DNA from 2 places in the Halobacillus sp. SY10 genome. Region 2 is predicted to be linked to the other one. Evidence: predicted binding sites of a transcription regulator. Region 2 holds the regulator's gene; the other holds the start of a gene.
The links. The regulator LexA, encoded in region 2, represses DNA repair genes until DNA is damaged. The targets are predictions, from matches to a motif close to CGAACATATGTTCG.
Positions count from the first base shown of each region.

Region 1: ruvA (Holliday junction branch migration protein RuvA) is a predicted target of LexA. The motif match lies at 7,458-7,471, and genes of this name have one in related genera.

Region 1 covers NZ_CP174345.1:2,886,392-2,897,502, reverse strand. The annotation lists gene obgE (GTPase ObgE) at 1-335, shown strand, start outside; gene ACJA3J_RS14855 (ACT domain-containing protein) at 350-799, shown strand; gene pheA (prephenate dehydratase) at 814-1,680, shown strand; gene safA (SafA/ExsA family spore coat assembly protein) at 1,858-2,937, shown strand; gene ACJA3J_RS14840 (phosphotransferase) at 2,927-3,886, shown strand; gene nadE (NAD(+) synthase) at 3,922-4,659, shown strand; gene ACJA3J_RS14830 (YhcN/YlaJ family sporulation lipoprotein) at 4,730-5,281, shown strand; gene ACJA3J_RS14825 (YebC/PmpR family DNA-binding transcriptional regulator) at 5,979-6,731, shown strand; gene ACJA3J_RS14820 (BofC C-terminal domain-containing protein) at 6,812-7,381, shown strand; gene ruvA (Holliday junction branch migration protein RuvA) at 7,522-8,139, shown strand; gene ruvB (Holliday junction branch migration DNA helicase RuvB) at 8,158-9,159, shown strand; gene ACJA3J_RS14805 (DUF2905 domain-containing protein) at 9,156-9,353, shown strand; gene queA (tRNA preQ1(34) S-adenosylmethionine ribosyltransferase-isomerase QueA) at 9,383-10,408, shown strand; gene tgt (tRNA guanosine(34) transglycosylase Tgt) at 10,440-11,111, shown strand, end outside.
Region 2 covers NZ_CP174345.1:2,077,324-2,088,434, forward strand. The annotation lists gene mutL (DNA mismatch repair endonuclease MutL) at 1-1,068, shown strand, start outside; gene ACJA3J_RS10595 (helix-turn-helix domain-containing protein) at 1,177-1,536, opposite strand; gene miaA (tRNA (adenosine(37)-N6)-dimethylallyltransferase MiaA) at 1,722-2,651, shown strand; gene hfq (RNA chaperone Hfq) at 2,697-2,921, shown strand; gene ACJA3J_RS10610 (hypothetical protein) at 2,927-3,055, shown strand; gene ACJA3J_RS10615 (AAA family ATPase) at 3,068-4,012, shown strand; gene hflX (GTPase HflX) at 4,093-5,325, shown strand; gene ACJA3J_RS10625 (methionine gamma-lyase family protein) at 5,381-6,628, shown strand; gene ACJA3J_RS10630 (MerR family transcriptional regulator) at 6,755-7,159, shown strand; gene glnA (type I glutamate--ammonia ligase) at 7,184-8,515, shown strand; gene ACJA3J_RS10640 (hypothetical protein) at 8,679-8,903, shown strand; gene lexA (transcriptional repressor LexA) at 8,951-9,574, opposite strand; gene ACJA3J_RS10650 (recombinase family protein) at 9,875-10,534, shown strand; gene ACJA3J_RS10655 (DUF896 domain-containing protein) at 10,620-10,853, shown strand; gene tkt (transketolase) at 11,032-11,111, shown strand, end outside.

The DNA of each region.
Region 1 (11,111 bases), 810 kb from region 2:
GGCTGGATGAATTGTTGTATGCCGTAGCAGATAAATTGGATCAAATTCCGAAACAGGAAGAACAGGTCGAAGAAGTGGATGAGCGAGTCATTTACAAATTTGAAAAAGAAGAAGCGCCATTTAAGATTACGCGTGATGACGACGGTGCCTACGTCTTATATGGGGAGAAGATTGAATCACTGTTCAAAAGAACGGACTTCTCCCATGACCAATCCATCAACCGTTTTGCTCGTCAGATGCGGAGTATGGGTGTGGATGAAGCGCTCAGAAAACGCGGAGCGAAAGATGGCGACACGGTGAGATTGATGGATTATGAATTTGAGTTTGTCGATTAAAGGGGAGTTTTTTCATGGCGGATTATAATGAAAAATTTTATTTAGTCCGTAGCGACATTCTTCCTGAAGCTATGATGAAGACCATCGAGGCGAAAGAATTATTGGAGCGGGGGAAAGTGGAGTCCATTTTTGAGGCTGTGCAGCAAGTGGGCTTATCCCGTAGTGCTTTTTATAAATATAGAGATGCTGTTTTTCCTTTTCAGGCAATGGTCAAAGAGCAAATGATTACATTGTTCTTCCACCTTGAAGACCGAAAAGGAACGTTGTCGAATTTGTTAATGACGGTTGCTCAATCGGGTTGTAATGTTTTGACCATTCATCAGACAATTCCTCTTCAGGGTAAAGCGAATGTGACGCTCTCTTTGAATACTTCCGGAATGGAAGACAGCATAGAAAAATTGTTGCAGCAACTGCACAAGTTAGATTTTGTAGATCGTGTAGAGATCTTAAGTACGGGAGCTTAATTGGAGGGGAAATCATGACGGAACAACGGATTGGATATTTAGGACCAAAGGGTACATTTACAAAAATGGCAGTGGATGCTTTGTTTGAAGGTGGAGAGTTCGTCGGATACGAGAATATTCCTGCCTGTCTGGATGCCGTGGAGGCAGGGGAAATCAGTACGGCCGTTGTCCCGATTGAAAATGCGATCGAAGGTTCTGTGCACTTGACGGTCGATTATCTCGTCCATCACGTTAACCAATCGATTATTGCAGAGCTTACGGTCCCAATCAAACAACACCTCCTCGTCCATCCGGATCATGAAGGGGAAATTAAAAAAGTTTATTCTCACAGCCATGCCATTGCTCAGTGTCACCAGTATTTGCACACCCAGTATCCAAATGCTGAAGTTGAATACACAGCTTCGACAGGGAAAGCGGCTGAAGTTGTAGCAAGTGAAGGTCCAGGTGTCGCTGCGATTGCCAATCATTTAGCGGCAGAGCAAAATGGGCTGAGATTTATGGATACGGATATCCATGATTATGATAATAATCATACCCGGTTTGCGGTCGTCCAGAAGGTCCCGACCACTTTGAAAGTGAAAGATCATCCTGTAACGAAGCACAAAACGACGGTCATGGTTACATTGCCAAAGGATTATGTCGGAGCCTTGCATCAAGTGCTCGCAGCCTTTGCATGGAGAAAAATGAACTTATCGAAAATTGAATCAAGGCCACTGAAGACTGGTCTTGGTAACTACTTTTTCTTGATAGATGTCGATCAACCATATGATCACGTGCTTTTTCCTGGCGTGCAGGCAGAACTTGAAGCGTTGGGCTGTCAGTTGAAGGTGCTCGGAACGTATCCGAGTTACCAGGTTGATGTCCCGAGCCCTGTGAAATAAGCTTGATCCTCATAACCCCAGAATCCCTTTGTTAATAGGGATTCTGGGGTTTGTTTATATTTTTTATCAAATTATTATAGGCTTTTTCATCAATGTTTTGGCTTGTGTTGCATAGAGTGTTATGAAGCTATTATTGCCTTATTGTTTTTACAGAATTACAGGAAGGGAGTTGCAGATGTGAGAATTCACATTGTACAAAAAGGAGATACACTCTGGAACATTGCCAAGAAATATGGGGTCGACTTTGAACAGTTGAAATCCATGAATACCCAGCTTTCCAATCCTGATATGATTATGCCGGGTATGAAAATCAAAGTCCCTCAAGGTACAAAGCAAGTGAAAAAAGAGGCTCCTAAGAAAGAGGCCCCTAAACAACAAGCACCAGCACCTAAGAAGGAAATGCCTTCTCAACCACCATATAAAGATACAACACCAAAGCCAATTCCGAAGATTAAAGAAGATGAGAAGAAGCCTGCACCTAAAGGTGTGATGGAAAAACCGATGAAGCCGATGCAGCCTATCAACATGAATATGCCGATTACCATGCCGAGTATTGATCAGCAGATGCAAAATTATTATACAACTTTCCACCTTCCGCAAATGCCGATGCCACAGCCTAAAGAAGAATCGCCTAAAGAGGCTCTAAAAGAAGATGTAAAAGGTGAAAAGATGGAAGAAGTGAAGGGGATGAAATCTCCGGAACAAACTTCTATGCCCGAGCAACCTTATTATCAACCCATGCAGCCCATGCAGCAGCCCATGCAGCAACCCATGCAACAGCCAATGCAACCGCAGGCGATGCAGCAACCAATGCAACCACAGTTGGTTCATACAGACTTTTATTGCTGCCCACCTTATCCTGTTATGATGCCGATGCACATGCCTATGCACCACCAGCCTATGCCGATGCAACAGCCCATGATGGGGGACGAATCAAGCGATGATATGGTCCAAGGCGTGCAAGCAGGTGGGGACTGTGGATGCGGAGGAGGACAGGGACCGCAACCATATGGACCGATGATGGGACCATGGGGGCAGCCTCCTTATGGTGCTCAGCAACCATGGGAGCAAGCACCTTATGGGGGCATGCAGCATCCGATGGGTTATGGACAACAGCAGCCTCCCCACATGGGGTGGGGTCAGCCACAGCAAGGTTGGGGTCAACCGAACCCACAACAAATGGGACAGTGGGATCCCCAGCAGATGGGCCAAGGATATCAGCAGCCTTGGAGGGAAGATGATGTAGATGAAAGCTGAACATCGAATGGGCGATTCATACACGGATCGCCTTTTTCAATGGATGCAAACGGAGGAAAAGCTTCCGATTGAATTTGAACAGACCATCAAACCGAAGGTATATAAAGTAAAGTATGAAGGGCTGCCTTTTATTTTGAAGGGATATCGCAGATTTCATGTGATTGAAAAACAAGTAGAGTTTTTCAATCACTGGAATTATGCCTATAAAATAGCTGCAAGGCCGTATCCTTTCTATGACCGAGTATTTACCATCAGCAAACTTGGTTGTGATTGGGCATTATTTGAACGCGTGGAAGGAAGGCATGCAGACTTCAGCCGGCATAAGGATCGAAAACAAGCGGTCCGGATCCTCCATCATTTTCACCGAACCACCAAAGGAATTGGAGTGTTGTCGATTCCGAAGGATCCCTTATATGTAAAATGGGAAAGGCGTTTAGAACAATTTGAAGAAACGAAAGATTTATTCACGGAGTTACGAAAGCGGGAAATGTTTCAGGAACTGCATGCTTGCATGAGTAAGCGCCTGGAGGATTTTACAGATCATCCCTGGGGGGAAGTTGAGGAGAGGGCCTGGGACCGTCATGAATGGCTCCATGGAGATGTGGCTCATCATAATTTCATTGTCGATGCTGATAAGAATATAAAAATGATTGATTTTGACCTTTTGCATACAGGACCTCGTTTATATGATCACATTCAACTAGCTCAGCGCTTTTTACCATATGTGGAGCTTAGAAAATCTACATTGCTGCCGTATTTTCCTCACGTTACTGACAAAGAGATCTGGTGGAAAGGCGTCCTCGTCCCCGCTGACCTTTTGAGGGAATGGCTATATGGATACCGGTTAAGTTTAAGGGAAGAAGCATCAGTGACCAGGCACATGAGAAAATTAGAAAAGGCATGGGAGAACCGGAAGAAGTTTGTCCGATATGCTGAGCATATGCTATGATTAGGTATCATATGTGTGAAAGGATGAACAATCCGGTGGAACAAAAAGTTGAAAAAATCGTGTCCTGGCTTCAGGAAAAAGTGAAAGAAGCAAAAGTGGAAGGGTTGGTCGTGGGCGTCAGTGGTGGAATCGATTCCGCTGTCGTTGCCAATCTAATTAAAAAAGCATTCCCTGACCGATCTCTGGGAGTTATTATGCCTTGTAAAAGTCAGTCCGATGATCAAATCCATGCGAAAAGTGTTGTGGAAGCATGCGAATTGCCGGTTATGACGGTTGATTTGACGGAGACACATAACGTCTTGTTTTCAACGATCAAGCAGCAATTGAACGCTGCTGGCTCTCTGAATGAAGAACAAGAAAAGTTAGCCGATGCTAATTTAAGAGCCCGGTTACGAATGAGTACTCTGTATACAATAGCCACCAACCATAAATACTTAGTTGTCGGTACAGACAATGCAGCAGAATGGTATACGGGTTACTTCACGAAGTTCGGAGATGGAGGCGTTGATCTCGTCCCACTCGCAAACCTGACCAAAGGCGAAGTTCGAGAAATGGCTGAATATTTAGGTGTGCCTGACGAAGTCATCCATAAACAACCAAGCGCAGGACTGTGGGAAGGGCAGACAGATGAGAACGAAATGGGCACGAGTTATGACATGATCGATCGTCACTTGAAGGGTGAAGAAATTCCTGAAGAAGATCGTAACATCATCGAAGCGATGCACAAGCGTTCCGCACACAAGCGTCAACTGCCTCCTGCACCTCCAGAGTAAGCTTGGCGAATATTGACAGACTAAAACATTCTTCTTGGACCCATAGTAAGGGTAAAAGGAGAATGTTTTTATGTGGAAAATCGTTAGTATTCTTATGTTGACCTCGATAATCATGTTTGCTTGTCAGGCGGATGAAACCGCAGAACCGAAGGAAGAAGAATCTTCCCCTTATCAACCTCTTGGTTACGCTCAAGATGGAGCGATTGAACGCCGTGGGCAAATTCCTACAGGAAAAGACAGTTACTTTAAACGGACAGCTGAAGAAGAGTTCAGAAATGCGAAGTATGGTGAAACCAATCGTTCTCATGACAATGACTTCAATAATGAAGATGCAATGGCTGTCGTGGAAAAGGTGAATGAATTGAAGGAGATTACAATGACTCAAGCTTATTCGACCGATGATAAAGTGTATGTAGCTGTCATGATTAACCCGTATGATATGAGAGATGAGACGATACCGGGAAAAATAGAAGCCAAGGTAAAGCAAGTGACAGATAAAGACTTGATCGTCTACACGAACAATAGTAGCTGGGACCAAATGAAAAACTTCAATTCACGCGAAGATACATCCGAAGCTCCTAAAAATATCAGAGAACGCATGCGCAATTTCTTCAATCAATAAGCTTTCTTTGTCTGTAAAGAGTGAAGTGGATGATTAGTTAGTAAAGTATATGACGGGATTCTTGAAGACTCAGTTTCGAGACTTTTGTTGAGTGGATGGGGGCTGCGGGGAATGGTTCGCTTTCCGCGGGAGCGCGGTGAGCCTCCTCGGACTGCGTCCTGTGGGGTCTCACCAAGCACTTTTTTCCCACAGGAGTCTCTCCATTCCCCTCCGCCCCTAGTCAAATAAGTGTCTCGAAACAGCTTCTGGAATCATTTGCTCCTACTCACAGCGAAAGTGGAAATATATATGTCCATGGCCTCTATTCTGGATGTGAAAGCTTGATATAGAGCGTTTTATAACTGCTTCTGATTGGAAGGGAGACAGCCCATCTTGGTATAGGGTTTCGTTTCACGCATACATCAAAATGGGGTGGTTGGGAAGCCCGTGGGCGATCGAGCTAGACGAGTAGCTTCCCAACCACCCCTGCCTCCAAATATGGTAGAAGAACCCCGACTATCTCGAAACTAAGTCTTCCACTAAAGGGAGGTTATTTAATACTTACAATGAGTTGGAACAGTACCGGGGAATAAGAAAAGGTGTTGCTTTAAAGAAGAATAGGGATTGTGATATATTTAAGGATAGAGTCATATGCGTAAGTATACTTACGAAAAATACAAAGAATGATAAAGATTTGTTTGGGAGAGGAGAATGTCCAATGGCTGGCCATTCAAAATGGAGTAATATCAAGCATCGAAAAGGTGCTCAAGATGCGAAACGCGGAAAACTCTTCATGAAGCTTGCTCGTGAGATTTTCATGGCGGCGAAACAAGGAGGCGGGGATCAAGAAACCAATCCTGCGCTTCGTATAGCTGTAGATAAAGCAAGATCAAACAATATGCCGAAAGATAACATCGATCGCGCTATTAAGAAAGCGACCGGCGATCTTGAGGGTGTCAATTATGAAGAATATACGTATGAAGGGTATGGTCCTGGCGGAGTAGCGGTCATGGTTAAAGTATTGACGGACAATAAAAACCGTACGGCTGCAGACGTCAGACACGCTTTCAATAAAAATGATGGCAATTTAGGAGAAAATGGTTGCGTTTCTTTCATGTTCAACCGCTCAGGTTATCTCGTCATCGACCGGCAAACAACAGAGGCCGATGAAGAAGAATTGATGCTTGAAGTCATTGAAGCCGGTGGAGAAGAAATGGAAACAACAGAAGAACAATTTGAGATTTATACAGATCCTGAATCTTTTTCTGATGTAAAACAGGCCCTGGAGTCTAGTGGATATGCGTTTACCACAAGCGAAGTGACGATGATCCCTGAAACCTATACGGAACTTGGTGAAGAAGGCGTAGAAAAAATGTTGAAGCTGATCGATATGCTCGAGGATAACGATGATGTGCAAGAAGTCTATCACAACCTCGATGCAGATGAAGCGATTCTAGAAAAATTATCGTGATCTCCCGTTGCTATGATAATAACTTCTGTTTCTGGACACAATAGAAACAGAAGTTATTTTTATTTAGGGGGGATCCTGTCATGAAACGATGGGCCTTGATTGTTGGGTTAACTATAGGCGTTGCCGTATTGAGTTGGTCGTTGATCGGCCAAACTCCACCGAAAACCTTTCAAGATAACACGCCTCAAAGAGTCATTCAGGGTAAGGAGAAGCAAACAGAATCAGTGGAAACATTGGTGAAGCCTGAACCTTTGAAACTGACGGTTATTTTGAAAGAGCATTATATAGATGGTGTGACAGAAACGACGAAGAAAGAAGAAACCATTTGGTCAATGATGGACTTTTGGGCCTCCTATGAGGGATGGATGGTGGAAGAACAGCATTTGGACAGAGTGGTTTTTCAAAGGGAAGTCGATGATATCTCTCCTTTGACAAAACAGACGGGGTATTTTGGGTTGACAGAGGGTGGGGAGTTAGCTGTCTTTCAAGGCCTTCCTAATCAAGGGAAGGTCATAGAGTCTTTTAAACCTGTACCCATTAAGCCGTTGGAAACAAAAAGAGAGAATGAGTTGAAACAGGGCATCAAAATCAAGGATCATCGTCACTTTGAGCAAGTCGTCCGTCAATTTTCCAAACAAGAAGAAATATAACAGACGTGAAACAGCCGCAAATTGTTGTGGCTGTTTTGTGCCGTTTCTAAGGGGAGCTACGGCTTTTAAGCATGGGCGAACATGTGCTTGTATGTTACAATAGGAAGGATAGCAATAAAGGGTAGAGAGGGAATTTTACAATGATTAGTTACGTGAAAGGGCAATTGACGACACTCGATGAAGGGTCGATCACTATAGAAACAGGCGGCATAGGATACGAAGTGCTATGCGCGAATCCATATCATTTTCAAGATGCGATGAACAATGAAGTGAAAGTACATACGTACCACTATATAAGAGAAGATAATCAATCGCTTTACGGTTTTAAGAAAAGAGAAGACAAACAACTATTCGCTCAATTACTAAACGTTTCCGGGATTGGACCAAAAGGAGCTCTTGCGATACTTGGAACAGTCAGCGTACCTGAATTCGTATCGGCCATTGAGCAAGAAGACGATAAATACTTAACGAAATTTCCAGGAGTCGGTAAGAAGACGGCTCGTCAGATGATCCTTGATTTGAAAGGGAAATTGATTGTCTGGCTTCCTGATGAAGATAATGAGGATACCCTTTTCTATAAGGAAGATTTGACCTCGAAAGAGAAAAGGGCAGTAGTGGACGACGCGATTGAAGCATTAAAAGCTTTAGGTTATACAGAAAAAGAAGTGAAGTTTGTCCGTACAGAACTTGAAAAAGCCAAACATGGCAGCGTGGATGATTATGTCAGACAAGGGCTGCAACTACTTATGAAATCTTAAGGTGAGGAGGGATGAATGTTGGAAGATCGTATGATATCTGGAGAACAACAGGATACCGATCAGGAGATTGAGCTTAGTTTACGACCAGAAACTCTGAAGCAGTATATTGGCCAGGATCAAGTGAAAAATAATCTAAGCATTTTCATTGAAGCGGCAAGAATGCGAAACGAGCCGCTTGATCATGCGCTGTTATATGGGCCTCCTGGTTTAGGTAAAACAACACTTGCCTCCATTATTGCTAATGAGATGGGCGTCCAGTTTCGAACGACGGCTGGTCCAGCAATTGAGAGAGCCGGGGATTTAGCAGCGATTCTGTCTTCATTGGAACCAGGGGATGTCCTGTTCATTGATGAAATCCATCGCCTCCCCCGTTCTGTAGAAGAAGTCCTCTATCCTGCAATGGAGGATTTCTGTCTTGATATTGTCGTAGGTACAGGGCCGAGCGCGCGTTCTGTAAGACTTGATCTTCCGCCTTTCACGCTGGTCGGTGCCACGACTCGAGCCGGGTTGCTTTCCGCACCTCTCAGGGATCGCTTCGGGGTGCACAGCCGCTTGGAATATTACGATACAAAAGCGCTTTGTTCGATTGTAGAACGGACAGCAGAAATCTTTTCTGTAGAAATCGATAGCGCGGCAGCTGTCGAAGTCGCACGTCGTTCTAGGGGTACACCAAGGATTGCCAACCGCTTGTTGAAGCGTGTCCGCGATATTGCTCAGGTAAAAGGGGAGACCGTCATTAGCAAGGAAACGACACAGGAAGCGCTGGAAATGCTTCAAGTAGATGCAGAAGGTCTTGATTTTATCGACCACAAATTGCTGAAAGGGATCATGGACAGCTTCCAGGGAGGACCCGTAGGCTTGGATACGATAGCCGCAACGATTGGAGAGGAGCCTCAGACCATCGAAGATGTTTATGAGCCTTTCTTATTGCAAATCGGCTATATTCAACGGACGCCAAGAGGCCGGGTGGTCACACCTAAAGCCTACGCTCACTTCAACAGGGAGGTGCCTGGCTCTTGACGGGCTTTGGTAAAATCTTTATTGTAATAGGGATTGTGTTCATATTGATCGGTATACTATGGAGTATATTTGGAAAATTACCAGGCGATCTCAGCTTTAAAAAAGGGAACGTCACGTTCTATTTTCCCATTATGACCTCCATTATCGTGAGCATTGTCCTTTCGTTGATTTTCTATTTCATAAGAAAATTTTGACCGATTAAACATAAGAATAGGGGATTCACATGGATATTAAGCAATACGATTTTGATTTACCGGAGGAGCTGATTGCTCAAGTTCCATTAGAAGATCGGACAGCTTCCCGGCTCATGGTTTGTGACCGTAATGAACAAACCATCGAACATCGACATTTTTCTCAAATCACCGATTACTTAGAAAAAGGCGACTGCCTTGTATTGAATGACACGAAGGTTTTACCTGCCCGGCTTTACGGTGCCAAAGAGGGGACCGGTGGGAAAGTGGAAGTCCTGCTTCTTCACCAGACCGAAGACGATGAATGGGACGTTCTTGTTAAGCCTGCAAAAAAGGTGAAAGTCGGGACGAAGATTGTTTTCGGAGAAGGAAAGCTTGTAGCCGAATGTACGGAATTGCAGGAGCATGGAGGGCGCAAGGTCAAATTTAGTTACGATGGAATTTTCCTTGAAGTATTGGAATCTCTAGGTGAGATGCCTTTGCCTCCGTATATTAAAGAACAGTTGTCGGATAGAGACCGGTATCAAACCGTTTATGCAAAAGAAGAAGGATCAGCAGCTGCTCCTACCGCTGGACTACACTTTACAGAAGAACTGTTAAAGGATTTGCAGTCAAATGGGATCGAACTCGCTTATTTGACGCTTCATGTAGGGCTAGGTACCTTCCGTCCCGTCAGTGTGGACCAAGTTGAGGAACATGATATGCATGCAGAGTTCTATCAGTTGAGTGAAGAAACAGCGGACCAGCTGAATGCTGTCAAAGAAAGAGGCGGTAGAATCATATCGGTTGGGACGACCTCCACCAGAACCCTCGAGACGATCATCCGTGATCACGGGACATTCAAAGAGGCGAGCGGTTGGACGGATATCTTCATTTATCCTCCTCAGAAGCTGAAAGCCATCGATGGTTTAATTACAAACTTTCATTTGCCGAAGTCCACACTAATTATGCTGGTAAGCGCATTTGCTGGACGCGATTTTATTTTGGAAGCCTATAGACAGGCGGTAGAGGAAAGGTATCGTTTCTTTAGTTTTGGAGATGCGATGTTCATAAAATGATCTTAAGGATCAAGAGTGAGAAAGGGTAGAAATCATGGCAATCACATATGAATTGATTAAAACATGTAAGCAGACAGGCGCACGTTTAGGTAAGGTCCATACGCCACACGGATCTTTCGAAACACCGATGTTTATGCCTGTCGGTACACTAGCAACCGTTAAGACAATGAGTCCGGAAGAATTGGAGCGGATGGGCGCACAAATCATTCTCTCGAATACGTACCACTTGTGGCTCCGTCCAGGAGAAGACATCATTGAAGAGGCGGGCGGTCTTCACAAGTTCATGAACTGGAACGGGTCCATTCTAACGGATTCCGGAGGCTTCCAAGTCTTCAGTTTGAGTGACCTTAGAAAAATTGAAGAAGAGGGTGTCCATTTCCGGAATCATATTAGTGGGGAGAAGCTTTTCTTATCTCCAGAAAAAGCAATGCACATCCAAAACTCCCTTGGACCAGATATTATGATGGCTTTTGATGAATGTCCACCATATCCAGCCGAGCATAAGTACATGAAAGATTCGGTAGAGCGTACGAGCCGCTGGGCTGAACGATGCTTGGAAGCACACCAACGTCCGCATGACCAGGGTTTATTCGGAATCATTCAGGGCGGAGAGTATGAAGATTTACGTCGTCAGAGTGCTCGTGACCTGACATCTATGGACTTTCCAGGTTATGCAATCGGGGGGCTTTCTGTTGGTGAACCG
Region 2 (11,111 bases):
GCTGTTTTGCAAGGCTATCATACCCTGTTGCCGATCGGGAAAAGTCCGATTGTCGTTTTAAATATAGACATGGATCCAATCCTAGTCGACGTCAATGTTCATCCATCTAAAATGGAAGTGCGTTTTAGTAAAGAAAAGGAATTGTATGATTTATTAGAAGAGACCGTTCGGCAGGCCTTTCGCAAACAAACACTCATTCCTGATGTGTCACAGCCGGCATCTAAGCCTGCAAAAGAAAAAACGACACAGGAATCCTTTAACCTCTACCATACGAGGGAGGAGGATGCTCATCGCGAGCGGGAATCCACGGTGGACCATTTAGTGAAAAGTGAGCAAGGACTACTCCAAGACGACGGTTTCCAAAAAAAACAGGAAGAGTTAATCAAAGAGATGAACCCGACATTCGACACAGATACCTCTGCTTCAATAGAGAGCGTACAGTCCGAAGATAAAGTCGAAAAAGAAGGACCTCCTCGTGAACAGAAAAGAGTCCCGACCATGCATCCGATTGGTCAGCTGCATGGAACATACATCCTTGCTCAAAATGAGGAAGGTATGTATATCGTCGATCAGCATGCGGCTCAAGAAAGGATCAAATACGAATTCTTCAGAGACAAACTCTCGGAAGTGGACCATGAAGTACAGGAACTCCTTGTACCGATGACTTTTGAATTTTCGAAGGCTGAATCGTTAAGGATGGAAGAGTACAAAGGCGAACTGGAAAAAGTGGGATTGTTTTTTGAACCATTTGGAGACACGACCTATATCGTGCGCAGTCACCCCCAGTGGTTCCCGAAAGGATTTGAAGAGGAAGTTATTGATGAAATGATTCAGCAGCTGATGGAAGAAGATCGGATTGATATTCTTAAACTAAGAGAAGAAGCGGCGATACTCATGTCGTGTAAGCGATCGATCAAAGCGAACCATTATTTGAACCAAACCGATATGTTTCATCTTTTAGAAGATTTGAGAAAGTCGACCGATCCTTTTACTTGTCCTCATGGACGTCCAATCATCGTTTTCTTTTCAGAGTATGAGATGGAAAAAATGTTCAAACGTGTGATGTAATTAAAAGAGAGACTCCGAAGCGGGAGTCTCTCTTTTTTGTTTGCTATTTTGTTTACATAATGTTTTTATAATCAACTTATATATAAGTACGAATGACAGAGTAGGGGATTAGGAGATGTTCTTCTGCTGGAGAAGAAAACGAAAATAGTTATCGATTTGTTTAATATCCTCCGGCTGAATTCCAAACCATGCTTTCTTGTCAAAAAAAACAGGTTTTGTGTATCCCTTCGTTTCCAGGAGCTGCTTAATCTCGCGCATTTCATCCTCTTGTTCATCACTTAACCCGAGGAGATAATCTGCGGTGGTATGGAGAGCGTGAGCGATCTTCGTGAGATCTTCAAGATCTGGTGAAGTGTAACTCCGTTCCCAATTCGACACGACTTGTGGGGACACACCGACTTTTTCAGCTAACATCGATTGTGTTAAACGTCTTTCTTTTCTAAGTGAACGAATTCTTTCATGAACCACTTTAAGACGCCTCCTTTTCTATACTATAACACAGACTAACGAAATGCGATAGTACGACTAACGAATATTTTGAATATTTGTAACGGAACTCGTTAGTAGTGGTAACGGATTGCGTTAGTTTATGAGCTGAGGTATGATTGTAGAGCCATTCATGTATAATAGAGACGTGTGAAGGAGGTGGGAGTGTGAAACCATTGGTGATCTCAGTGGTCGGTCCTACAGCAGTCGGAAAATCGAATCTGGGGATCCGAATCGCTCAGCGTTTTAATGGAGAAGTGATTAGTGGAGACTCTATGCAGATTTACCGGACGATGGATATCGGAACAGCGAAGGTGACCAAAGGGGAGATGCAGGGCATCCCGCATCATATGATTGACTTTAAAGATCCTGCGGAGCACTTTTCAGTTGCTGAGTTCCAGGAGAATGTGCAAGCGTTAATCTGGGAAATTCATGAGCGGGGGAAGCTTCCGGTTTTGGTAGGGGGGACAGGCTTATACATACAAGCAACACTTTTTAACTTCCATTTTTCAGAACAAAAAAAGGATCCTTCCATCATGGAGAAGCTTGAAAAAGAATGGAAGGAAAATGGCAGAGATTATATGTACAAACGCCTTGTTGAAATTGACCCCGAACAAGCAGAAAAAATTCATCCGAATAATGAAAGACGTGTACTAAGAGCCCTTGAGGTTTATGAAACGACAGGCCAGATGATGAGTGAGCGCCATCATCAGCAGCAGAAAGAATCTCCTTTTAACCCACTGTTAATCGGGCTGGAGATGGACCGGGAATTACTGTACGATCGTATCAATCGTAGGGTCGATCAAATGATTGAACAGGGTTTGTTAGAAGAAGTTCAAAATCTCTATGAACAAGGATTGAAGGACTCTCAATCAATGCAGGCGATTGGGTATAAGGAATTGATTCCTTACTTCGAAGGTTCATGTACACTTGGGGAAGCTATTGAATTGCTTAAACGTAATTCCAGGCGCTATGCCAAACGTCAGTACACGTACTTCAAGAACAAAATGGATATCAACTGGTATGAAGTATCTCCTTCGAACTATGAGGAGAAATTTGAAACAATTTTAGGCGATTTAGCAGGAAAGATAGACTAATGCGTAGAATCGTATTATTACAGATAGAAAAGAGGAGGAAGATCCATGGCCCAATCGGTTAATATCCAAGACAATTATTTGAATCAATTAAGGAAAGAACGCATGCAGGTGACTGTCTTTCTACTCAATGGCTTTCAATTGAGAGGCATCGTTAAAGCCTTCGACAATTTTACTGTCTTGTTGGAGACGGAAGGAAAGCAACAATTGATCTTCAAACATGCAATTTCAACATTTGCTCCTGTAAAAAATGTTTCATTGGATAAAGAATAGTGTAAATGGAAGCAAAAAAGCGGGTGCCTTTAAAGGCATCCGCTTCTTTCATGGATGGAGGAAATGATCTGCATAATCATCCTTGGGCGTTTGTCACAGGTAACCCCACCTATGCGTATGATGAAGAAGAATGAGGAGGGATCGATGTGCAACCCCAGGCTAAAACGGTGAGACCAAACAGCACAATCAATATTGTGTTGAATGATTCTAAAGAAAAAGCGATTCCTGATCGGAAAGCAGCCGCCCTCAAGCAGACAGGCGCCCCTTTTCTGAAAATCGAGGAATTTTTCAATTCCATCATTGGGATGGAGGATTTAAAGACCAGGGTAAAAGAAATCTATGCACAGGTGCTCGTTTCTAAGAAAAGAGAAGAAGCAGGATTGAAGTCGAATGCGCAAGTTCTGCACATGGTTTTTTATGGAAACCCCGGCACGGGAAAAACGACCATCGCGCGGATGGTTGCTGCTTTATTCCGCGATGTCGGGGTGCTTGATAAGGGCCAATTCATCGAAGCCGATCGGAGTGATCTTGTAGGAGAGTATATCGGTCATACGGCTCAAAAGACGAAGGACCTGATCCATAAAGCATTGGGGGGCGTCCTTTTTATTGATGAAGCTTATTCATTAGCAAGAGGTGGAGAAAAAGATTTCGGAAAAGAAGCGATTGATACATTGGTTAAATGTATGGAAGATCATCATAATGAATGCATTATCATCCTTGCTGGATATCCGGATGAGATGGAGGATTTTCTGACCTTAAATCCAGGCCTTGCTTCCCGGTTCCCCATCCAGCTTTCTTTCAAGGATTATTCTGCGAAAGAACTTACGCAAATTGCTTTTGGAATGATTGAAGAAAGGGAATATTGTTTAACAAAAGAAGCGGAGCGAAAACTTTTTCAGCATCTGGCCCACGTATACACCAGACGTGAAGAGAACTTTTCAAATGCCCGCTATGTAAGGAACCTCATTGAAGAAGCGATTCGAAAACATGCTTGGAGAGTGATCAGCACCCCGAATCCGAAGAAAAAAACACTGATGACCCTTCAGGCGGAAGATTTTGATGTTCCTTTACAAGAACCAGACTTGATCTAAACGGTCGTACATTCATAGGAAACATTTTTCTGTTATGATGAGAAAGATACAGGTAGACGGAAGAGTAGGTGAAGAGACAGATGTCAAAAGAATTGGTCGTGTTAGTTGCGCGAAAAGATCCATTCGAACAAGAAGAACGGTTTCAGTCCTCTTTGGAAGAACTTCAATCACTGACGGAAACCGCTGATGGAGAAGTGTGCAAAATTATTACTCAGAAGCGTGACCGGGTTCACCCGGCTACATATTTAGGTGAGGGGAAACTGGAAGAAATAAAAGAAGCAGCAGAGGAATCTGAAGCTGAACTCGTGATATTCAATGATGAGTTATCACCTGGCCAGCTTAGAAATATAGCGGACAGGGTCGGCGTGCGTGTCATTGACAGAAGTCAGCTGATCCTGGACATTTTCGCAGGACGGGCGCGTACAAAGGAAGGGAAATTGCAGGTGGAACTTGCTCAACTGCAATATTTACTTCCACGGCTATCCGGACAAGGGACAGCGTTATCCCGGTTAGGTGGAGGGATTGGTACCCGTGGTCCTGGTGAAACCAAACTGGAAACCGACCGTCGTCATATCCAACGTAGAATTGATGATATCAAGAAGCGGTTGGATACGGTCGTAAAACAACGGGAGCAGTATCGAAAACGGAGAAAAGAAAACCGTGCCTTTCAAGTCGCAATCGTCGGTTATACGAATGCTGGTAAATCAACGTTCTTCAATAGAGTGACCGACAGCCAGTCCTTTGAAGAGGATTTATTGTTTGCTACACTCGATCCTTTGACAAGGCAAATGAGCCTTCCTTCTGGTTTTTTGGCTCTCCTTTCTGATACGGTAGGATTTATTCAGGACTTGCCAACGACGCTCATCGCGGCTTTCCGATCGACGTTAGAGGAATTAACAGAAGCGGACTTTATCGTTCATATGGTGGATGCTTCACACCCTGATCACATGCAGCAGGAAAAGACCGTATTGAGATTGTTGGACGAACTTGGAGCTGGTCAACTGCCGATCCTGACCGTTTATAATAAAAAAGATCTACTGCAGGAGGATTTCATTCCACACTCCTTCCCATCGTTGACAGTGAGCGTTCATGATCCGATTGACCGTAAACGTGTTCTTCATAAAATCGAAGAGGTTTTAAAGGATGAGTGGTATGAGTATGACGTTTTCGTGCCAGCTTCTGAAGGGAAACGATTGCAGCAATTCAAGGCCTACAGTATGATCACGAGCATCCATTTTTATGAGGAAAAAGAAGGCTATGCTCTTCATGGTTTCATCCATCCTGAGCACCCATTGAAACATCAAATATTATAAATTTGAACAAAACGTTTATTCAACGAAATTCTGCAAGATAGGAAGAGGACTCATCATGAACATTCAAGAATTGAAACACCATGTAGAAAAAGAGATCAAGAACCAACACGAGATGGTTGATGAGATTGTCGAGTACAATCAAGAAAAGGTATTAAAGGCATTCCATAAACTGAGGGTCAGCGATTCTCACTTTAATCCGACGACAGGTTATGGCTATGATGACTTTGGGCGAGACACACTAGAGGCATTGTATGCAGAAATATTCAAAGCGGAAGATGCCCTTGTCAGACCTCAGCTCATCTCCGGAACGCATGCGATCACGACCGCCTTATTCGGTGTCCTGCGCCCGGGGGATGAACTGCTTTACATATCTGGAGATCCTTATGACACCCTAAGAGATGTCATTGGTTCTGAAGACAATAAGGATACAGGTTCTTTAAGTGATTTTGGTATCAGCTATCAAACCGTTCCTTTAGAAGGAAGTGGGGCTTTTTCTCATGATAGAATCCGAGCAGCTATACATGAAAAAACGAAGGTCGTAGCCATCCAAAGGTCCAAAGGATACGAGGATCGTCCTTCATTTACTATTGGCGAGTTACAATCCATCATTCAGTTCGTTCGTGACACAAAAGACGATGTGATAATTTTTGTTGACAATTGTTATGGTGAATTCGTAGAAATGAAAGAACCGCTTGAAGTAGGTGCTGACATGATTGCTGGCTCATTAATAAAAAACCCGGGAGGCGGGATTGCCAGAGTCGGGGGTTATATTGCGGGACATGAACACCTGATTGAAAAATGCAGCTATCGACTGACGGCTCCGGGGTTAGGGAAAGAAACAGGGCCGAGTTTAAACAGCCTGCAAGAGATGTATCAAGGGATTTTCCTCGCACCACATGTTGTAGGAGAAGCTTTGAAAGGAGCTATTTTCACTTCTAAATATTTAAGTGAATGGGGCTTCGACACATCTCCGGCTTATGATGTGAAGCGGACGGATTTGATTCAATCCGTAAATTTCAATACGGCTGAACAAATGATCAGGTTCTGTCAATCCATTCAGCAGGCATCTCCTGTAAATTCTCATTTCAAACCAGAACCGAGCGCCATGCCTGGATACGAGGATGAAGTTATTATGGCTGCGGGTACTTTCATTCAAGGCGCGAGTCTTGAATTGACGGCCGATGGTCCTATTCGTCCCCCATATACGGCATTCGTTCAAGGTGGATTGACCTACGCGCATGTAAAGATCGCTGTCGTACAAGCGGTAGAGCAGTTGATCGAAGAGGGTATGGTTAAACTTTGAAGCGGAGGGAATGATAACCCTTTCAAAAAATAGCCCCAAATTGTGTGAACATTCCTCACATATGTTGACATATCCCTTGCGTGACGTATAATTAAAGTATCATTCTTATGGGGAGGTGGCACATCGATGAGTGATGAAATTCGTCGTTCTATGCCGTTATTCCCGATGGGGATTGTTCAATCATTGACAGACCTTACTGCACGGCAGATCCGGTACTACGAACAGCACGAGCTGGTTCAGCCGGCCCGTTCAGAAGGGAACCGTCGCATGTTCTCATTTAATGATGTTGATCGGCTGCTTGAAATCAAAGACTTGATCGATCAAGGTGTGAACATGGCCGGAATCAAGAAAGTTCTGAAGCTGAACGATCAGCCAGATAATGAAGTATATGACGAGGATCAAGTGAAGGAAGTTCATAATGAACTTACCGAAAAAGAACTACGTCGTATGCTGCAACGAGAACTATTCACAGCGGGAAGACAAGGTAAATTAGCAATCAGACAGGGAGAAATGTCAAGGTTCTTCCATTAATTTTGTGTTGAGAGGAGAAATTCAATGGGTTTAACAAAAGAAGAAATCTACAAAAAAATCGATGAGGAAAACGTCAAGTTTATCCGTCTTCAGTTCACGGATATGCTTGGTACGATCAAAAACGTGGAAATTCCACTAAGCCAGTTGGATAAAGCTATTGATGGCATGATGATGTTTGACGGGTCCTCCATTGAAGGATTCGTTCGTATCGAGGAGTCGGACATGTATTTGGTTCCAGACCTGGATACCTTCGTCGTTTTCCCTTGGACTTCAGAAAAAGGGAAGGTCGCACGATTCATCTGTGACATCTACAACCCAGACCAAACTCCTTTTGAAGGATGCCCACGCTATAACTTAAAGCGTAACATCAAAAAAATGGAGAAACTCGGATTTTCTGCTTTCAACATTGGTACAGAACCTGAATTTTTCCTATTCAAATTAGATGAAAAAGGCGAACCGACGATGGAATTGAATGATAAAGGCGGCTATTTCGACTTGGCACCGACCGATCTTGGTGAAAACTGCCGTCGTGACATCGTCCTTGAGCTTGAGGAAATGGGCTTTGAAATTGAAGCCTCTCACCATGAAGTCGCTCCAGGTCAGCACGAAATCGACTTTAAATATGCGGATGCCGTCAAGCACTGTGATGATATTCAAACATTCAAACTTGTCGTCAAAACGATAGCACGTCAACATGGCTTGCATGCAACGTTCATGCCTAAGCCGTTGTTTGGCGTGAATGGATCTGGTATGCACGCGAACATGTCTCTTTTCAACGAAAAGGGTAATGCTTTCTTTGATGAGAAAGGGAAGGAACAACTGTCAGAAGTGGCTTACCAGTTTACAGCAGGCATCATCAAGCATGCAACGAACTTCACAGCCGTGACAAACCCTACTGTCAACTCTTACAAGCGTCTTGTACCAGGGTATGAGGCTCCATGTTATGTAGCATGGTCCGGTCAGAACCGTAGTCCGCTCGTACGTGTTCCAACATCCCGTGGTTTGAGCACAAGAATCGAAGTTCGGAGTGTGGATCCATCAGCGAACCCATACATGGCGATGGCAGTCCTTCTTGCTGCTGGACTTGATGGTGTGGAAAATAAACTGGAAGCACCAGCTCCTGTCGATCGGAACATTTACGTGATGGATAAGAAAGAGCGTGAAGCACACGGAGTTAAAGACCTACCTGCTACTTTGTATGATGCATTGGAAGAGCTGCATCAAGATCCAATCATGGTAGAAGCTCTCGGCGAACACCTATTTGAACATTTCATCGAAGCGAAAGAAATTGAATGGGATATGTTCCGTACACAGGTTCATCCCTGGGAACGCGAACAATATTTACAGACGTATTAAACCTTAAAACCCTTGAAGCTAATAGCTTCAAGGGTTTTTCTTTGCCTCACGGAACAATTTGAATGGGGTGAAGATAATTCCAAGATTTTGGTCGTATACTTTGGGGGATGTGTTACATATAATGTTAGTAAGAACAAACGTTCCTGTTATGGAGGTGTCACCAATGGAAGCATTAATCCAACGTTCAAAACTCGAAAAGATGAAGTTGGAATGGATCTATATCAACCACAAAGGCGATTTGTCTCAACGGGTGGTTAGAGTGGTCGACATTCAGGATGAATATGTAATTGCTTACTGCTATGAACGAAAACAAGTGAGAACGTTCAGAAAAAATAATATATTGTCTGTATTTCCTTTAACCTCCATCCGGAAAAGTTATGGAGCATGACAAAAAATAAAGAAAGAGGCGAGTTTAACAAAACTCGCCTCTTTCAATTAATGTACGGTTCTGTATAGACCGACGACTTTCCCTAAAATGGATACGTCCTGTAATAGGATTGGTTCCATTGTTGCGTTTTCAGGCTGTAAACGAACGTGATTTCTTTCCTTGAAGAATCGTTTTACAGTTGCTTCTTCATCTTCTGTCATCGCCACGACGATGTCACCGTTCTGAGCGGTTTGCTGTTGTCTGACGATGACCATGTCGCCGTCTAGAATTCCTGCCTCAATCATACTTTCCCCTTGGACGATCAGGACGAACGTGTTGTCATCCGATCCTGCGAGTGTATCTGGAAGCGGGACATATTCTTCGATATTCTCTACAGCTGTAATCGGGGAACCGGCCGTGACTTTACCGATTACTGGAGCGTAGGAGGCTTCACTTCTCGGAATACTGTGATCTTCTTCCAATTCAATTACTTCAATGGCACGAGGTTTCGTCGGATCGCGTCTAATATAGCCTTTTTTCTCTAATCTGGATAAGTGACCATGTACTGTTGAACTTGAAGCGAGACCAACGGATTGACCGATCTCCCTTACGGATGGTGGATATCCTTTCATTAAAACCTGTTCTTTAATAAAATCTAGTATTTCCTGCTGCCGTTTTGAAAGTTTACTCATAGATTAGCACCTCGTACATAGGATTATAGTAACCACATTGTACCACTTATGATTCAAAAATACAAACACGCGTTCGAAAAAAACCATTGACAAGAACCTGTGTTCGTATATAATAAAATTAACAAACGCGAACACAGGTTCTTAAGAACGTTCGTTCTATGAAAACGGAGGGGTTATGTATGTTTAACAAATTATCGAAGCTGGACTACACCTACATTATTCTTTTTATTGTTAGTTTTATCATTCTCTATTATTCTATGGTCACAGCTGTTTAATAGAGAAAGAGAGAGGAACATTCAATTGAAGGTGATTTTATACTGCAGGGTAAGTACGGAAAAAGAAGCTCAAGTGACATCATTAAACCGCCAAAGAACCGAGTTGACTTCAATGGCAGAGAGTCACGAATTTGAAGTTGTGGAATGTATTGAAGAACAAGCGAGTGGTTACGATATTGAGCGGGACGGGATCTTCCGTATGCTGGAATATTTTTCTTCCGGGCGTGCGGAAGCTCTGGTGATTCAGGATGAGACTCGATTGGGACGTGGGAATACGAAAATCGCATTGTTTCATCAATTGAATCGGTTGAATATTAAGGTGTATTCTTTATCAAATCAGGGAGAGTTGCAGTTATCAGAGTCGGATTCTATGGTTTTACAGATTGTGGGGATCGTAGAGGAATACCAGAGAAAAATACATAATATGAAAATACGCCGGGGAATGAGAAAAGCTGTTGAGGGCGGCTATGACCCATCAATCAATTTATCCAATCGGGACCAGGCGCCAGGTCGTGAGAGAATCGAATTTCCTATTGAAGAAGTGGTCCGGTTAAGGAAAAATGAGCTGACGTTTAAAGATATCGCTGCGACACTAAGAGGCCTTGGATATGATGTATCGAAGGCTACGGTTCATCGCAGATACAAGGAATACCTATCGCTTGAAAAAGAAGAAGAATCACGGTAATATATAGTTTAAGGACAAGGATCTGTGGATTTCTTGTCTTTTTCATGTTTTTACGATCCAGACTATGAGTAAAGGAGAAGGATCTATGTTATCTAAAGAAAAAATTAATCGTATAAATGAACTAGCGAATAAATCCAAGCAGGAAGAACTTTCGAAGGAAGAAAAAGCGGAACAGCAGAAACTGCGTCAGGAATACTTGAAAAATGCTCGTCAATCTTTCAAGAATCAGCTGAAAGGAGTTACCGTCATCGACCCGAATGGGGATGACGTGACACCTAAGAAGCTCCGTCAAATGCAGGAAAACGAAAAAAAGAACTAATTTTTAAATCTCCGTGTTCGATAATTTTCGAATGCGGTTTTTTTGTTTAAAACCCTTAATAAGGGGGAAATTAGGTGGGAGGTTGTGCAAAGATTTCGCACAACGCTTGTTTCAAAATGAATTTCATTATAGGATAATACATGGTACATATACCTGAAACGAAAGGGGAATGTTGAACATGGCAAACAGCCTTGAACAAACATCAATCAATACGATTAGAACTTTAACAATCGATGCAGTAGAAAAAGCAAACTCCGG